DNA from 4 places in the Streptomyces sp. NPDC051173 genome. Region 1 is predicted to be linked to each of the others. Evidence: riboswitches for the same ligand, from Rfam matches in the RefSeq annotation. Region 1 holds a riboswitch; each other region holds the start of a gene.
What was found. A riboswitch is a leader RNA that binds a small molecule or an ion and turns the genes downstream of it on or off. The one in region 1 is predicted to bind cyclic di-AMP.
Positions count from the first base shown of each region.

Region 2: it holds a riboswitch for cyclic di-AMP, as region 1 does, so the genes downstream of both, AB0435_RS25745 (transglycosylase family protein) here and AB0435_RS18205 (peptidoglycan DD-metalloendopeptidase family protein) in region 1, are expected to answer to the same signal.
Region 3: it holds a riboswitch for cyclic di-AMP, as region 1 does, so the genes downstream of both, AB0435_RS11535 (C40 family peptidase) here and AB0435_RS18205 (peptidoglycan DD-metalloendopeptidase family protein) in region 1, are expected to answer to the same signal.
Region 4: it holds a riboswitch for cyclic di-AMP, as region 1 does, so the genes downstream of both, AB0435_RS06420 (C40 family peptidase) here and AB0435_RS18205 (peptidoglycan DD-metalloendopeptidase family protein) in region 1, are expected to answer to the same signal.

Region 1 is NZ_JBFBBD010000031.1:36,373-40,043, forward strand. Features, by position in the region: gene AB0435_RS18195 (aldo/keto reductase) at 1-107, opposite strand, end outside; partial or broken gene AB0435_RS18200 (hypothetical protein) at 125-595, opposite strand; gene AB0435_RS18205 (peptidoglycan DD-metalloendopeptidase family protein) at 699-1,976, opposite strand; cyclic di-AMP (ydaO/yuaA leader) riboswitch at 1,988-2,188, opposite strand; gene AB0435_RS18210 (DEAD/DEAH box helicase) at 3,124-3,671, opposite strand, start outside.
Region 2 is NZ_JBFBBD010000060.1:3,195-6,865, forward strand. Features, by position in the region: gene eno (phosphopyruvate hydratase) at 1-326, opposite strand, end outside; gene AB0435_RS25745 (transglycosylase family protein) at 805-1,554, opposite strand; cyclic di-AMP (ydaO/yuaA leader) riboswitch at 1,558-1,724, opposite strand; gene AB0435_RS25750 (transglycosylase family protein) at 1,985-3,037, opposite strand; gene AB0435_RS25755 (cytochrome P450) at 3,202-3,671, opposite strand, start outside.
Region 3 is NZ_JBFBBD010000015.1:19,990-23,660, reverse strand. Features, by position in the region: gene AB0435_RS11555 (8-amino-7-oxononanoate synthase) at 1-155, shown strand, start outside; gene AB0435_RS11550 (DUF397 domain-containing protein) at 160-405, opposite strand; gene AB0435_RS11545 (helix-turn-helix transcriptional regulator) at 415-1,284, opposite strand; gene AB0435_RS11540 (ATP-binding protein) at 1,526-1,966, shown strand; gene AB0435_RS11535 (C40 family peptidase) at 2,046-2,516, opposite strand; cyclic di-AMP (ydaO/yuaA leader) riboswitch at 2,521-2,718, opposite strand; gene AB0435_RS11530 (urease subunit gamma) at 3,494-3,671, shown strand, end outside.
Region 4 is NZ_JBFBBD010000006.1:143,150-146,820, forward strand. Features, by position in the region: gene AB0435_RS06410 (hypothetical protein) at 1-549, shown strand, start outside; gene AB0435_RS06415 (glutamate--cysteine ligase) at 581-1,663, opposite strand; cyclic di-AMP (ydaO/yuaA leader) riboswitch at 1,994-2,171, shown strand; gene AB0435_RS06420 (C40 family peptidase) at 2,175-2,648, shown strand; gene AB0435_RS06425 (S1 family peptidase) at 2,732-3,671, opposite strand, start outside.

The DNA of each region.
Region 1 (3,671 bases):
AGGACGGCGAAGGACTGCGCTTCGTCGGCCGTCCAGCCGAACACGTTGCCGCCGAGGGCCAGCGGGTGGACGGACAGCTTGCCGATCTTCTTGTGAATGTCAGCCATGGATCTCTCCAACGTCCTTACGGTGCGGGGTATTCCGCTATTTCGCCGTGGCGGGCAGCGGTTCCGCCCGCTCGGTGGAGAGCGGGGCCACGGTCGAGGGAACGCCCTTCCGCCGGCACGGCCGGGAAGGCCGCGACCAGGCCGGCGGCGCGCATCAGGGACGCGCCGATCCGGAAGGTCGGCGCCGTGTCGCCGACGACGCCGCCGCTCGTCGGGTCGGAGAAGATCAGCGGGCCGGTGCTGCCGCCGGTCGCCGTGCCGAGCGCGTAGAAGAAGGCGATGACCTTGGCGCGCGTTTCCATCGGAAACGCCTCGGACACCGTGAGGTACGCGCTGCTCGCGCCCGCCGAGGCGAAGAAGAGGACGACGGCCCAGCAGGCGGTGAGGGTGTCGGCGCTCAGCCGCCCGGCGCCGAAGAGCCAGGCCGTGCCGAAGAGGAGCAGGCCGGAGAGCAGACAGGTCGAGGAAATCATGACGCGCCGGCCGACGGCGGTCCGGACGGGCCGGTACGGAGGTGGTGATCGCGGCTGTCACGGCATCCGGGTGCCCTCGTCCGTGACAGATATGCGCGGCAGCCGCCGCGCCCGCGGGCTACGGCTCCAGGCCGCGCTCCCGCAGCCAGGGCAGCGGGTCGACCGGGGCCCCGCCGTCCGGGCGGATCTCCAGGTGGAGGTGCGGGCCGGTGACATTGCCGGTGGCGCCCACGCGGCCGATCACGTCGCCGCTGTTCACCTTGCCCGAGGTGACCACCATCGACGACAGGTGGCAGAACCACACCTCCGTACCGTCGTCCAGCTTCAGCACGATGCGATAGCCGTACGCGCCCGCCCACCCGGCGTGGGTGATCGTGCCGCTGCCGATCGCCTTGACGGGCGTGCCGGTCGGGGCCGCGAAGTCCTCGCCGGTGTGGTTCGCGGACCACATGTTGCCCGCCTGGCCGAAGCCGGCGGTCAGGGTGTACGAGCCGACGGGGAGGGTGTACGCGCCGGGGCTGTGCGCCGCGGGCGTGCGGGGCCCGGTGTCGGTGGGGTCGGCGGCGTCCTCCGCGGCCGCCGGCCGGGACTCGGCCCGCGCCGCCTTCGCCTTCTCGGCCTCGGCCTCCTTCGCCGCCTTTTCCGCCTCAGCCGCTTCCGCTGCCTTCTTCGCCGCTGCCTCGGCCGCCTCGCGCTGCGTCGACTCGCGTGTCTGGTCGTCAGCGGCGTTCTGCTGGTGCTCGGCCTGCTGAAGGATCCGGGCGCGCAGGGCCTCGCCCGCGTTCGTGGTGCCCTGGGCGGCTTCCTCGGTGCTCAGACCGGCCTGGGTGAGCGGCTGCTCGGCGCCGGGCGCGGCGGCCGCGGCCTGCTCCTCGTGCGCCTGACCGCCGCCGAGGAGGGAGCCCACTCCGGCCAGGTCGGGTACCGATATCGGCGCCGCCGGGCGGTCCTGCGCGCTCGCCATGCCGCCCGCGCCGACCGCCGCGATGACCCCGACGCCGAGGACGGCGCCGCTGCGGGCCATCGTGCCGCCGCGCTGCTTGGCGACGCGGTGCCGGCCGCCGCTCCCGGCACGGGCCGGGACGGGGGCGGGGTGCGCGGACTCGTCGGCGGCCGGTTCCGGCGCCGTCGGCTCGGGCACCGCCCACTGGGGAACGGCCGGCCGGGGCGCCACCGCTTGCTGTGCGGCCGGCTGAGGGGTCATCGGCCGAGGTCCGGCGGCGAAGCCCGGCGCGGGAGGAGCGATCGCCGAGTCGCCGCCCCCCATGGCTGCCGTCCCCGGCGCGGGCGCCGCCATATGGGCGGTCATATACGCGGGCACGATCGGGAGTTCGGGTGCGTAGGGCTCGTACGACCCGTACAGAGTGGGGTCGAGGGCAGGCTCGTTGGACGCCACGAGGGCGAACTCCTTTCCTTCCTTCTCGCCTACCGGGTTAGCGGTGGGGGTACCCCCAGGCCCTTCAGGCTCTGGGGGAGGGTTCGGAGCAGGAAGGTCTCCTACGAGCCGGGTGCGGCCCGATTCACCCCAGGGCGGGTGGTTCCCCGGTTCCCAGATGCTGCTGGTGTATCAGGTCTTGCTGTGCCCGCGGGATTCGGCGAAGGCGCACGGCGCCGCCTCTTGCGGCGGTGATGAGGACCGCACGTCGTTATCGAACGTTAATAGACAGACCGCGTGGTTTCCAAGCCGAAAGGCTGAATCGACCGGCTCCTTGGTCAGGACTTGGCGAGGAGACCGACTTCTTAATGTGGTTCTTATTCCGACGGAATGCGGAACGATCAAGATCCACTACTGCGCGTACGGACGGATTTCTGTGCCGCGCGTCTCTCGGCTCCGCCGGTCAACGGCCGTACGGACAGCTGGCCGTGCCGGCGCGGCGTACCGGAAACGCCGTCGGTCCGGCGGGGGCGTCCGCCGCCGGACCGGGGCGGGTCGGGTCGCGAGCAGGGCCTGTCGCCCGGCCGCGTGGGGGCGCTGCCTCAGCCCCTCGACGTGCGGGTCCGTTGCCGCCTGCGGCGGGAGCGGCCTGCGGCCGCGTCCTCAAACGCCGGACGGGCTGGTTTGTTCCCCAGCCCCGCCCCTTCCCGAAACTGGGGGCAAGCCCCCAGACCCCCGCAACGTTGCGCGCTCCGGAACTGGGGCTGCGCCCCAGACTCCAGCAACACGCTTCGCGCGTTGTCCTCAAACGCCGGACGGGCTGAAAGAAAAAGACGGGCGCGCCCGGAACGGCAACGAGCACCCCGGGCGGGCTGAAAGGGAAGACCGGCGCACCCCCACCGGCCCTGATGTCGCCCACCGGCGGGAGGGGGTGGGGCTGGAGGGTGGGGTTCTGGAACGCGGTGCGACTTCAGGGCACCCAATACGCATGACGGTGCCCGCACCGCGTTCCAGGTCCCCAGCCCGGAAGACCCACCCCCGGCACCCACCACAAACCAGCCCGGCCGGCGATTGAGGCCGCCGCCCGCAGGGCGCTCCCACAGGGCGCAGCACTCCCCCCGGCGGCAACCCACCCGCGCAAGGCAACGCCGAGCAAACCGGCAACCGGTCAGACCTTCGGCGCCCGCCGAGAGCCCCCGCCGCCACCGCCACGGCGAACCGCATTGCCCGGACGCGTACCGCCCGAACGGCGGGACGCCCCGCCACCCTGGCCCTGCCCCGTGCCGCTGCCGAAGCCGCGGTAACCGCCGCCACCGCCACCGCCACCACCGTTGCCCGTGCCGGGCTCCGTACGCGTACGGCCGCGGCCCCCGGAACCCGAGCCGCGCGAGCGGGACGGCTTCTTCGCGCCCTGCTGCCCCTGCGGCTGCGCGGCGGCCGGAGGCGCTATGACCACCGCGACACCGCTGGGCTCACGCGCACCGGTGATCCGCTCCAGCTCGGGGTCGCGGGGGTGCGTCTTGACGACGTTGGGGGTGATCTTCGCCGTGGCCATCATGCGGGTCATCTCGCGCCGCTGCTCGGGCAGGACGAGGGTGACGACGGTGCCGGACTCGCCCGCGCGGGCCGTGCGGCCGCCGCGGTGCAGGTAGTCCTTGTGGTCCATCGGCGGGTCGATGTTCACGACGAGGTCGAGGCCGTCGATGTGGATGCCGC
Region 2 (3,671 bases), on a different contig from region 1:
TTGGCGCCGAGCGAGCCCTTGTTCTCGGTGGCGTCCAGGTCGAACATGGCCTGGTCGATCAGGCGCTGCTCGGTGGCGTCGTAGCCGACGAGCTCCGGGCCGATCTGCTCGATGACGGCCAGCACGGCCTTCTCGACGCCCTTGCCGAGGTAACGGTTCTTGTCACCGTCACGGAGCTCGATGGCCTCGAAGGCACCGGTCGAGGCACCGGACGGCACGGCGGCACGGCCCGTGGAGCCGTCGTCGAGGCCGACCTCGACCTCGACCGTGGGGTTGCCTCGCGAGTCGAGGATCTCGCGAGCTACGACGACGTCGATGGACGGCACGAGGGTCTCCTTCGTGTGTGTCTGGAGTTCTGCGAGCACGAGCCTAACGGGCGGCGGGGGCTCACCCTGCCGTCGGGACGCCCCACGGCCGGAAATTTGGAGCAAGTGGCGAGGTAATGGGGCGAATGGTGTTCGCTGAGCGATGAAGTGGGCCGGGCTTGGGTGCGGGTTTGCTTTTCCGCCTGCGGCGGGCTCGTTCCCCACCCCGCCCCTTCCCGAACTGGGGCGCGTGCCCCAGACCCCCGGCTACCGGTCTGTTGCCGCCTGCGGCGGGAGCGGCCTGCGGCCACGTCCTCAAACGCCGGACGGGCTGAATCGTGCGGACCGTAGCGAAGCGTGCTTCGGGGGTCTGGGGGCCCGGGGGCCGAGCCCGCGGAAAGACAGAGCCCCGCTCCGGCGCGGCTCGGGGTTCGCGTCGGAGCGGGGCGGTGTCGCCGTGCGCGGTACGGGTGCGGCGTGAGCCACCGCACCCACCGGATCAGCTGAGGTGCAGCTGCTGGCCCGGGAAGATCAGGTCCGCGTTGTCGACGACGTCCTTGTTGAGGTCGTAGAGCTTCTCCCAGCCACCCTTGACCTTGTTGGCGTCGGCGATCTTGCCGAGGGTGTCGCCTTCCTTGACCTCGTACTCGCCGTCGCCCTTCTGCACGGGCTTCGGGGCGGCGTGCTTCGGCGCGGTCTGCTTCGGGGCCGGGGCGGCCTCGGACTCGTCCTCGTCGGAGCTCTGCGCCTGCGGAGCGGCGTGCTTCGGGGCGGTCTTCTTCGGCGCGGCCTGGCGCTCGCTGCGGTCGGCGTGCGACTTGGTGGAGGTGCCGTGCGAGGCGGAGGACGAGTCGTCGGAGGTGTCGACGTCGGCCTTCGCGCCACCGGAGCTCAGGTTGCCCGCGCCGGCACAGCCCCAGGCACCGGGGCCCTGCATGGCGAGGAGCTTCTCGGCGACGGCGATCTGCTGGGACTTGCTGGCGTGGTCGGCTCGGTCGGCGTAGCTCTGACCGCCGGCGGCGTTCCAGGAGGACTGCGAGAACTGCAGGCCGCCGTAGTAGCCGTTGCCGGTGTTGATGGACCAGTTACCGCCGGACTCGCACTGGGCGACCTTGTCCCAGGTGGAGACGGAGGCGGCGTTCGCGGAGGTCGCGATCATCAGCGGGGCCGCGACCGCGGCGCCGGTGACACCGGCGAGCGTGACGATGCGGACGGCCTTGGACGGACGACGGTGCTTGCCCTTGGACATGAGTCGTTTCCTCACCGACGCCTACGAGGTGAGCTGTCGGGTTCGGGCTGTGAGTTCGCCCGGCCTCGTGTGCGAGCACACTCGGCTTCACCCCAAGCCGTCCCGGTCCCAGCGGACCGTTCCGGCGCCTACCTTGGTTCCCCCGCTCCTGCCTACGGCGCTTGCGCGACGACTCCGCCGGTCGCCGGCAGGATTCGGCGTGGCGACCGTGGTGCTCGCGGTGGCGAGCGGTCATGACGGTAAGCACTCCGGGCCGACGGGTTCAAACCCCTCTTTCCAGCCACAGTTGCCTCTTGTTACCCATAGAAACCTGACATTTCCGCAGGTGGGAGCGGGTGTGCCAAGTTTTGGAGGGGACCGTTCCGCGGAACTTCAACGAGACCCATGTCTCACTTTCGACTGGAACGGACATTCCCCCCGAACTGTCGGGCTATTTGCCGACCTCAAGCCGCTGACCAGGAAGGATCAGATCGGGATCGGAACCGACAACTTTCTCGTTGCGCTGGTACAGCGATTGCCATCCACCGTTAACGGAGTGAGCCTCCGCGATGACTGACAGATTGTCACCGGGCCGCACCGTGTAGTCCCCGGCGGCGGGCTTGTCCGTACGGGCGTCGCCACCGCCGCGCGAGGCACGGCCCTCGTCGCCCGAACGCGGCGGCTCGGCACGGTGCTTGCCCGAGCCCGAACCGGAACCCTGGCCGGAACCCTGACCGGAGCCGGTCTCCGGGCTGTCGGTGGACGGCGCGTGCGGGGACGCGGAGTCCGCGGGCGCCGGTGTGCCGGTGGACGGGTCGGCGGGCTTCTGCGTGGACGGCGCGCCCGACGTGGGGATTTCGGTGGGGTCGCCCGTGGGTCCGGTTGTCGGGCCGGTCGTGGGACTGTTCGCCGGGCCGCTCGTGGGGCCGCTCGGGTCCTTGCGGTGCTTGCCGCCTTCGGGCTTCCCGTCCCTGTCGCCCGCGGAGGGCGAAGGGGTCCCGGGAGAAGGCTTCGCGTCCGGGTTTGCCGACGGTGAGGCCGGGGCAGCCGGGGAAGCGGTGGAGTCCGACGGCGCGGAGCCGCCCGTCGCGGGTGCGGAGGGAGTGCGCTCCGGTGCACGCGGCGCGGGCGCGTCGTCCGTCGGCGCCTTGGTGCTGCCGGGGGTCACTTCCGGAGCCTTGCCGTCCTTGGCGAGGCCCGCGGCGGAGCCGCACGCCTGCCAGGGGCTCGCGCCGGCGTTCAGGACCTGCTCGGCGACGGCGATCTGCTGCTGCCGGCTGGCGAGGTCGGGGCGCGGCGCGTACGCGCGGCCCCCGTACTGCTCCCACAGCTCCTGGGTCATCTGCAGACCGCCGTAGGAGCCGTTGCCGGAGTTGGTGCTCCACGTCCCGCCGCTCTCGCACTGGGCGACGCGGTCCCACGTGGGGGCGTCGGCGGCGTTGGCGCCGGTGGCCGCGAGCAGCGGCATGGCGAGGGCGGACCCCGTCACCCCCGCTGCGACCACGACGGCGGGTACCTGACGGGGGCGACGATGTCGACCGTTCCCGGAGCGCATGCGATGGCCTCTCGTGTGACGGCGAATATGGTGGTCGAACATAGCCACCGGCCCCACGAGTCACAAGCCGGTGTAGCGCAGGTCACGCGGTGGTCACGACAGTTGACGCAGGGTCACCCGGCGCGTGTCTCGAACTCGACCGGCAGCGTGCGCAGTCCGCGCATGATGAGCCCGCCGCGCCACCGCAACTCCTCAGGATCGACAGAAAGCCGCAGGTCAGGGAGGCGCCGCAGCAGTGTCGCGAGCGCGGTCCTGCCCTCCAGCCGGGCCAGCGGGGCGCCCAGGCAGTAGTGGATTCCGTGCCCGTATCCGAGGTGCTGGTTGTCGGACCGGGAGAGGTCGAGGGTGTCGGGCTCGGCGAACCGTTCCGGGTCCCGGTCGGCGGCCGCGAGGACCACGAGCACGGGGTCCCCCTCGGCGATGCGCTGACCGCCGATCGTCAGCTCCTGCTTGGCGAACCGCCAGGTGGCGAGCTCCACCGGGCCGTCGTACCGCAGCAGTTCCTCCACACCGGTGGCGAGCAGGCTCTCGTCCCCTTCGGCGAGGGCCAGTTGGAGCCGCGCGCGCTGCTCCGGATTGCGCA
Region 3 (3,671 bases), on a different contig from region 1:
ACTGCCGGGAGGCCGGGCTCGCGGTCGGCTGCTTCCGGCCGCCGTCCGTGCCCGACGGCGTCTCGCGGCTGAGGCTGACCGCCCGCGCGGACCTGTCGGACCGGCAGGTCGAGGAGGCGGCCGGCACGGTCGTACGGACCGCACCGGCCGCCTGACGGCTCACGTCGTACGGTCGGGGGGACGGAGGGAGCCGTCGCGCAGTCCTCCGACGAAGGAGGACCAGGCGGCGGAGGAGAGCAACAAGGCGGACAGGGCGGTGTTCTTCGAGTCGCGCACGGCCAGGAGCCCGGGGGCCAGGCCGGCCGTCTCCACGCAGTTGTTCATTCCGGTGCTGTAGCTGCTGCGTCGCCACACTGCGCCGCACAGGGCCGAAGGGGAAGGTACGTACCGAGGCATTGCGGACATGGTGCCTCCTTACGCGCCGTCGTTGATCCCGGCGATGAAATCCAGCGAGTTCTCGTGCGAGAGGGCGTGCGCCCGCAGCGTGGTGAATGCCTCGGCGTACGCCCGGAGGTCTTCTTTCCGCTCGAGGTAGAGGCTACTCGTCAAATGGTCGAGAACAACCACGTCCAGATCAGCAATGCGCGGAAATGAGAAAATAACAAAAGGCCCGGTGATGCCAATATGGCCGCTCCTGGAGAACGGCAGTACATGCAGCCGCACATGACGCTGCGCACCCGTTTCCACCAGATGCCTCAACTGCCCGGCCATGACCTCCCGTCCACCGACCTGGTGGCGGAGCACAGCCTCGTCCAGCACGGCACACAACTCCAGCGGACTGTCGCCGCCCAGCACCGACTGCCGTGCCATGCGCACCCGTACCAGCTTCTCCACCTGTTCCGGCGGCGGGTCGTTGAGCGCCGCACGGGTCACCGCACGGGCATAAGCAGGAGTCTGGAGGAGGCCCGGCACGACCGTCGTCTCCAGGGTGCGTAACCGTGACGCCTCCGATTCCAGGCTGATGAAGTCGAGATACGCCGGGGGCAGCAGATTGCGGTAGGCGTACCACCAGCCCCGGCGGGCGCCCTCCGCATCGGCGGTGCCCGCGCCGCACAGTGCTCCCAGCAGCGCGCGCAGTTCGGGGTCCGACACACCGTAGGCGTCCAGCAGCAGCGCGACGTCCGAGGACTTCACGCCACTGCTGCCCGTCTCGATGCGGCTGACCTTCGACTGGTGCCAGCCCACCGCGTGCGCGGCCTCCAGGCTGGTCAGTCCGGCGAGTTCGCGCTGGCGGCGCAGCTCGCCACCGAGTTTGCGGCGGCGCACCGCGGGTCCGTTTCGCATAGCCCTGCCTCCGCCTGTGATGAACATGGTGTTTCTTGTCAATAGACCACTGTGCCGCCGGAATCCGGTCGCTCGTCGTAGAGTTCACCGCTTCGAGCGACAGATATATGCAGATACTGGGGGATCGCCCGCATCACCCCCATTTCCGGTGGCAGGCTGTCGGACAGAGCCGTCCGGAAGCGCTCTCGACTTCACGACGCATTGCGTCGGAGTCCGCTCCCGGCGGGAAAGGGACAGCGCCATGGCAGATCATCAAGAAGCCACCGTCACCCTGCCGAGCGCCCCCGCCTCGGTCTCCACCGCACGCCGCTATGTGGCCGGCGTGCTCGCGGACTGGGGGCTGCCGGGCGGCACGGAAGCCGCCGAGACCATCCGGCTGATCGTCTCCGAGCTCGCCACCAACGCCGTGCAGCACACCCGCGGCCAGTCGCCCACCTTCACCGTCGAGGTCCGGCTCGAACTCGACCGGCAGCTGCGGATCGGGGTCACCGACAGCCACCCGCGCTTCCCCCGCAGACTGCCCGCCGCCGTCCAGCAGGACAACGGGCGGGGCCTGGTCATCATCCGCTGCCTCACCGCGGAGCGCGGGGGAAGGGTCTTCTTCACCCCGAACCCGGACGGCGGCAAGACCGTGTGGATCTCGATGCCCTGGACCGTGCCCGCCCTCAGCGCCGAACGGTGAGGGCGGGGCCGGGGCCCCGCACGGCGTGCGGGGCCCCGGTGCGGCGTCGCGGCCGCCTTTCGCTGTGTGTGCCGGCGGGTCAGTCCACCCGGCCGTAGCGGACGTTGTTCGTCCAGATCCGCTCCAGGCGGACCACCGCACCCGTCTTGGGCGCGTGCCAGATCCTGCCGTCGCCCGCGTATATCCCGACGTGGTAGATGCCCTGGCCGGAGACGAAGAACACCAGGTCGCCGGCTTCGCGGGCGGCGCGGGGGATGTGGGTGGTCCGGTTGTACTGCTCGGCGGCGGTGCGGGGCAGGCTCTTCCCGGCCCGCTTGAAGGAGTAGAGGGTCAGGCCCGAGCAGTCGAAGCGGTAAGGGCCGGTCGCGCCCCACTGATAGGGGGAACCCTGTTTCGAGGCCGCGATGTGCAGTGCGTTGGTGGCGACGGTCGATGCCTCGGCTCCCGTCGCGCCGCCCGGCACCAGCACCGTGGCGCCGACGGCGGCGAGCGTGAGCGCGGAGGCCGCGCCGGCCCTGGACATCATTGACGGACGTTTGTGCGCGCCCATGTGCCAACCCTTCGTCAGCCGCCTGTGAAGGATGACCTGTCGGGTTCGGGCAGGCGAAGATGCCCGGCCGTGTCAACGGCTTCACCCCAAGGGCCGACCGCACTACTCTTGGTCGTCCCACCGTGCTCGGGTCCTCCATCCCCACCGGTGCGTTCGGTCGACCCGGCATCCAGACAGCGGCGGGGTTCGGCGTCCGCCTGGACCGCCCCGCCGGGATGGCGGGGTCTTGTCGTCGACCGGATCTTGGCGCAGCCCAGGTACGGATTCCGAGCGGAACCAGAGGTATGTGAGGCTGCTCACTCCCGGGCAATTCCGCTGGACACGACGGGGATTGTCCGTTTCGGCGAACCCCTGTTGAGCCCCTGGCCTGGGGGCCCGCGGCACCGCTCCGGCGCGGCGTGCTCGCCCGGTTGAAATCGATCACCGCGCGTCGTCTACGACACCGTCCGGCGTCTGGGGGAGCGGTGTTTATTCGCCCGCCGACCCGTGATCCATGGGCGCGGGCGGGAGTGCGAGCGGGACCGCGCCCCGACGCGCCCGTCGCGCCCCGGCCCGGACCGGCACCGGGCGCGCCAGGCTGCTCCCGGGCAACTCCCGCCCACCGCCCTCGAACGCGGCTGCGAGGGCTTCGCGCGGTCCCGCGCGGGCGACGCGCGCGGTCTGCGGCGCCCGTAGCCCGTCGTACGTGTCATGAGGGTGCGGCGGAGTGATCCGGCCCAGAAGATCCAGTAGATGCAGACGGCAGCGGCACGCGGTCCCGGCCCGGATCGCCGGATCCGTCCCTCCGGCCTCTCCGGTCCCGTGCGACCCCTCTGGCCATGGATGCGCAAAGAGTCAGTTAACGCGTTGGAAAACCTTCCGCTCTAATCTGCAATCCCTGGCTGTCCGATGAAGAACCCCAGGTCAAAGGTTGTAGAACTCTTGTGTGCCCCCGTTGGGTTCCGCTAGGGGGACTGGTTCGTCAGTGAGGTGGACGCATGCAACTCTCCCCGCATGAGCAGGAACGCCTGCTTCTCCATGTGGCCGCCGACGTAGCCGAGAAGCGCCGGGCCCGTGGGGTGCTGCTCAACCACCCCGAGGCGGTGGCCCTGATCACCGTGCACGTCCTCGAAGGCGCCCGCGACGGCCGGACCGTCGCCGAGCTGATGTCCTCCG
Region 4 (3,671 bases), on a different contig from region 1:
GCGGCCGTGGTCTTCGCCTGCGCGGAGCCCTTCGCCAACGGCCTGGTGGAGGCGGGGGCCTCGCTCGGCATCGACCGTTTCGTCCTGGTCCAGTGGCTCGCCCCGCTGGCCTCCGAGGCCCCGGAGCTCATCGTCGCCGTGGTCTTCGCATGGCGGCTGCGGGCGAGCGACGGACTCGGCGCGCTGCTGTCCAGCAAGGTCAACCAGTGGACGCTGCTGGTCGGTTGTCTGCCGCTGGCCCACGCGCTGGGCGGCGGGGGAGCGGCCCTGCCGCTGGTGACCCGCCAGGTCGACGAGGTCGCCCTGACCGCCGCCCAGACCGTCCTCGCCGTGGTGGTCCTGCTCGGCCTGCGGTTCGTCCGCCTCCAGGCCGCCGGCCTCTTCGTCCTCTTCGCGGTGCAGTTCGCCCTGCCGGGCGAGTCCGCCCGGCTCCTCATGACCTACGTGTATCTGGGCCTCGCCGTCCTGCTCCTGGCCACCCGCGTCCGCCACCTGCCGGCCACGGCCCGTGCCCTGGGCGGGCGGATCGAGGGCGACCCGCACTACTGACCCGGCGGCGCACGGCTCGTGGCCGCCGGTCTCACGGTTCGGTGATGAGATCGGTGAGGGCCTTGATGCCGTCCGCCGCCAGCACCCGGCGCTGCCGGTCCGCCGGGGTGCCCCGCCGCAGCAGCCGGTGGACCAGTGAGCTCACCTGGTGGAGGTCACCGGCCTCCTCCAGCGCCTGCCCGATGTGCCCGAGCAGGGCGTGGACGACCTCCTCGGCGCCGCGGCGCTTGCCCTCGGGGTCGACGAGCATGTCCTCAAGGCCGTGCCGGGCGGCGTGCCAGTTCGAGGCGCTGAGCAGCTCCGGCGGGCAGTACGCCGTCCGGCGGCCGCTCTTCTCGTCGCGGATGGCGGTCGCCACCATGCCGCGCACGATCCCGGCGAGCATCACGGCCTCGTCGGCGCGCAGCTGGACGTCCAGGCAGCGCACCTCGATCGTGGGATAGCGGTCGGACAGCCTGGCCTGCCAGTACAGCTGCCCCCGGTCGCTGATCGCCCCGGCGACGAAGAGCGCCTGGATACGCTCCTCGTAGTCGGCGAGATCGGTGAAGTGCGGGGGCGGCCCGCTGACGGGCCAGCGGCTGTAGACCACGGTGCGCCAACTGGCGAAGCCGGTGTCGTGGCCGTGCCACATCGGTGAGTTGGCCGCCATGGCCACCAGCACCGGCAGCCAGGGGCGGACGCGGTTGAGTACGGCGACGCCCATCTCCCGGTCGGGGATGGCGACATGCACGTGCATCCCGTTGACCAGCTGTTCGTCGACCAGTTGGGCCGCCCGGCCGCGCATCGCCAGATAGCGCGGGTGCCGGGTGACGGGTACGGGCACCAGGCCCGCGCGGGGTGACGTGCCGGACGCAGCGATCCGGCAGCCGCTCCGCTTGGCGGCGGAGCTCACGGCGTGGCGCAGCCGCAGCAGGTGCCCGCTCGCCTCCGCGAGGTCGGCGCAGACCGGAGTGGCCACTTCCACCTGGGCCTGCAACAACTCCGCCTGAATCTCCCGCTCGTGCACGACCGGCTCCAGGTCCACCGCTGCGCAGACCTGCTCCGCCTTCGGAACGGGCAGTGCGGTGGCCGGGTCGAGCAGAAGATACTCCTCCTCGATCCCTAGGGTGAGCATGCCGTAGGGCTACCCTCGCGCTGTCGCGGTGAACCGCGCGCTCCCCGCGGTCGCGTGTTTCTGACGCAAAGACGTCCGCCCTCCCGCGCGTACCGGCCGCGGAACGGAGCCGGGTGACCGGATTTCAGTCTCCGGATTACCTCAACTCCCAAGAGCCAAAAGGAGTTGCCTGATTTCCGTGCGCCGTAAATGCGCCCCGGTTCCATGAATGACGTGAAGTGAAGAAGTTCACAGAAAGCCGTTCCGGCTCCGGTTTCCGGGACTTCGTGATGCAGGATCGTCACTCGAACACAAGATCCCGTCACCGAGACGGGCACCCCGGGCGGACGCCGAGTCCTGCCGCCGTTCCGGGTGCGGAGCAGACCGACTGGATCGGCAGGAGCGGGAGACCCAGGTACGGCGGACCACGATGGCGGTGGTCCTTGGGGTGAAGCCACGGATGTGGCCGGGCGACTTCGACAGCCCGAACCCGACAGGTCATCTTTCGCAGGCGGATGACGAAGGGTTTGACATGTCTGCGTTCCCCGGCATATCCACGCTCGTGTCCCGGGCCGGCGCCGCGACCGTCCTCACCGCCGCCACCGTCACCGCCTCGATGCTGCTGCCCGGAGTGGCGGCCGACGCCCAGGCGGCGACCCCGGGCCAGGCCGCGCTGAAGGTCGCCGCCTCCAAGAAGGGCTCGCCCTATCAGTACGGCGCCGCGGGCCCCAGCCGCTTCGACTGCTCGGGCCTGACGCTCTACTCGTTCAAGAAGGTCGGCAAGAACCTGCCGCGCACCGCGCAGGACCAGTACAACAAGACCCGGCACCTCTCCGCCGGCTCCCGTCAGACCGGTGACCTGGTCTTCTTCCACTCCGGCAGCAACGTCTACCACGTGGGCATCTACGCCGGGGACAACAAGATCTGGCACTCGCCCAAGCCCGGCGCGTCCGTCCGGCTGGAGAAGATCTGGAGCAACAGCGTCTGGTACGGCCGCGTCAACTGACCCCGGCGCACCACGGGAGACGGCCCCCGGCGCCGTGAGGCGCGCACGGGGGCCGTGTGCCGGAGCGGCCGTGCGGTGGAGCGTCAGGGCAGCTGTGCCCCGAGCGCCTGCAGGGCCGCGGGAACCGGCTGGAAGAAGGTCTCGCCACCGGAGGAGCAGTCCCCGCTGCCGCCCGAGGTGAGGCCCAGTGCCGTGTCGTTGTCGAAGAGGGCGCCGCCGCTGTCGCCCGGCTCGGCGCACACGCTGGTGTCGATCAGGCCGTCGACCTGTCCCTCCTGGTAGTTGACGGTCGCGTTGAGGCCGGTGACCTGGCCGCCGTGCAGGCCGCTGGTGCTGCCGCTGCGCTGCACCTGCTCGCCGACCGTCGCCTCACCGGCCCGGCTGATGTTCTGCTGGCTGCCGTTGTAGAGGTCCACCGCGCTGGTGTGGTCGGAGGAGCCGGTGTAGCGCACCAGGGCGTAGTCGTGGCCGGGGAAGGTCGAGCTCTCCGTGGTGCCGGCCTGGGCGCCGCCCTGCGAGTCGGACCACTCGGCCGAGGCGTTGCCGCAGTGCCCCGCCGTCAGGAAGTACGGCTGCCCGTCCTTGCTGACGTTGAAGCCGAGCGAACAGCGCACGCCGCTGCCCCAGATGGCGTCGCCGCCGGCGATGAGCGGCCGGAAGGTGCCCGCCGTCCTTCTGAGCGTGGCCTTGTCCCCCAGGCTCGCGACGACCTTGTCGAGCTTGCTCAGCCGCTCCCCGCGCACCGTGCTGTCGGCGGTGACGACGACCTTGTTGGTCCTGGGGTCGACCGACCAGGCGGTGCCCGGGATGGACGCCTGGGCCTTGAGGGTGCCTCTGGCCGAGTCGAGTTCGGCCGCCGAGTGCCGGACCTGCCTGGCCTCGGCGCCCGCGGCCCGCACCTTCGCCGCGGTCGCCGCGTCGAGCACGTCGACGACGAGCCGGTGGGTGGTGGCGTCGTAGTACGAGCCCGCGGTGTCCGCCGGGAGCTCGGCCGCGATCCGCTGGGCGAGGCCCGCGGCCTGC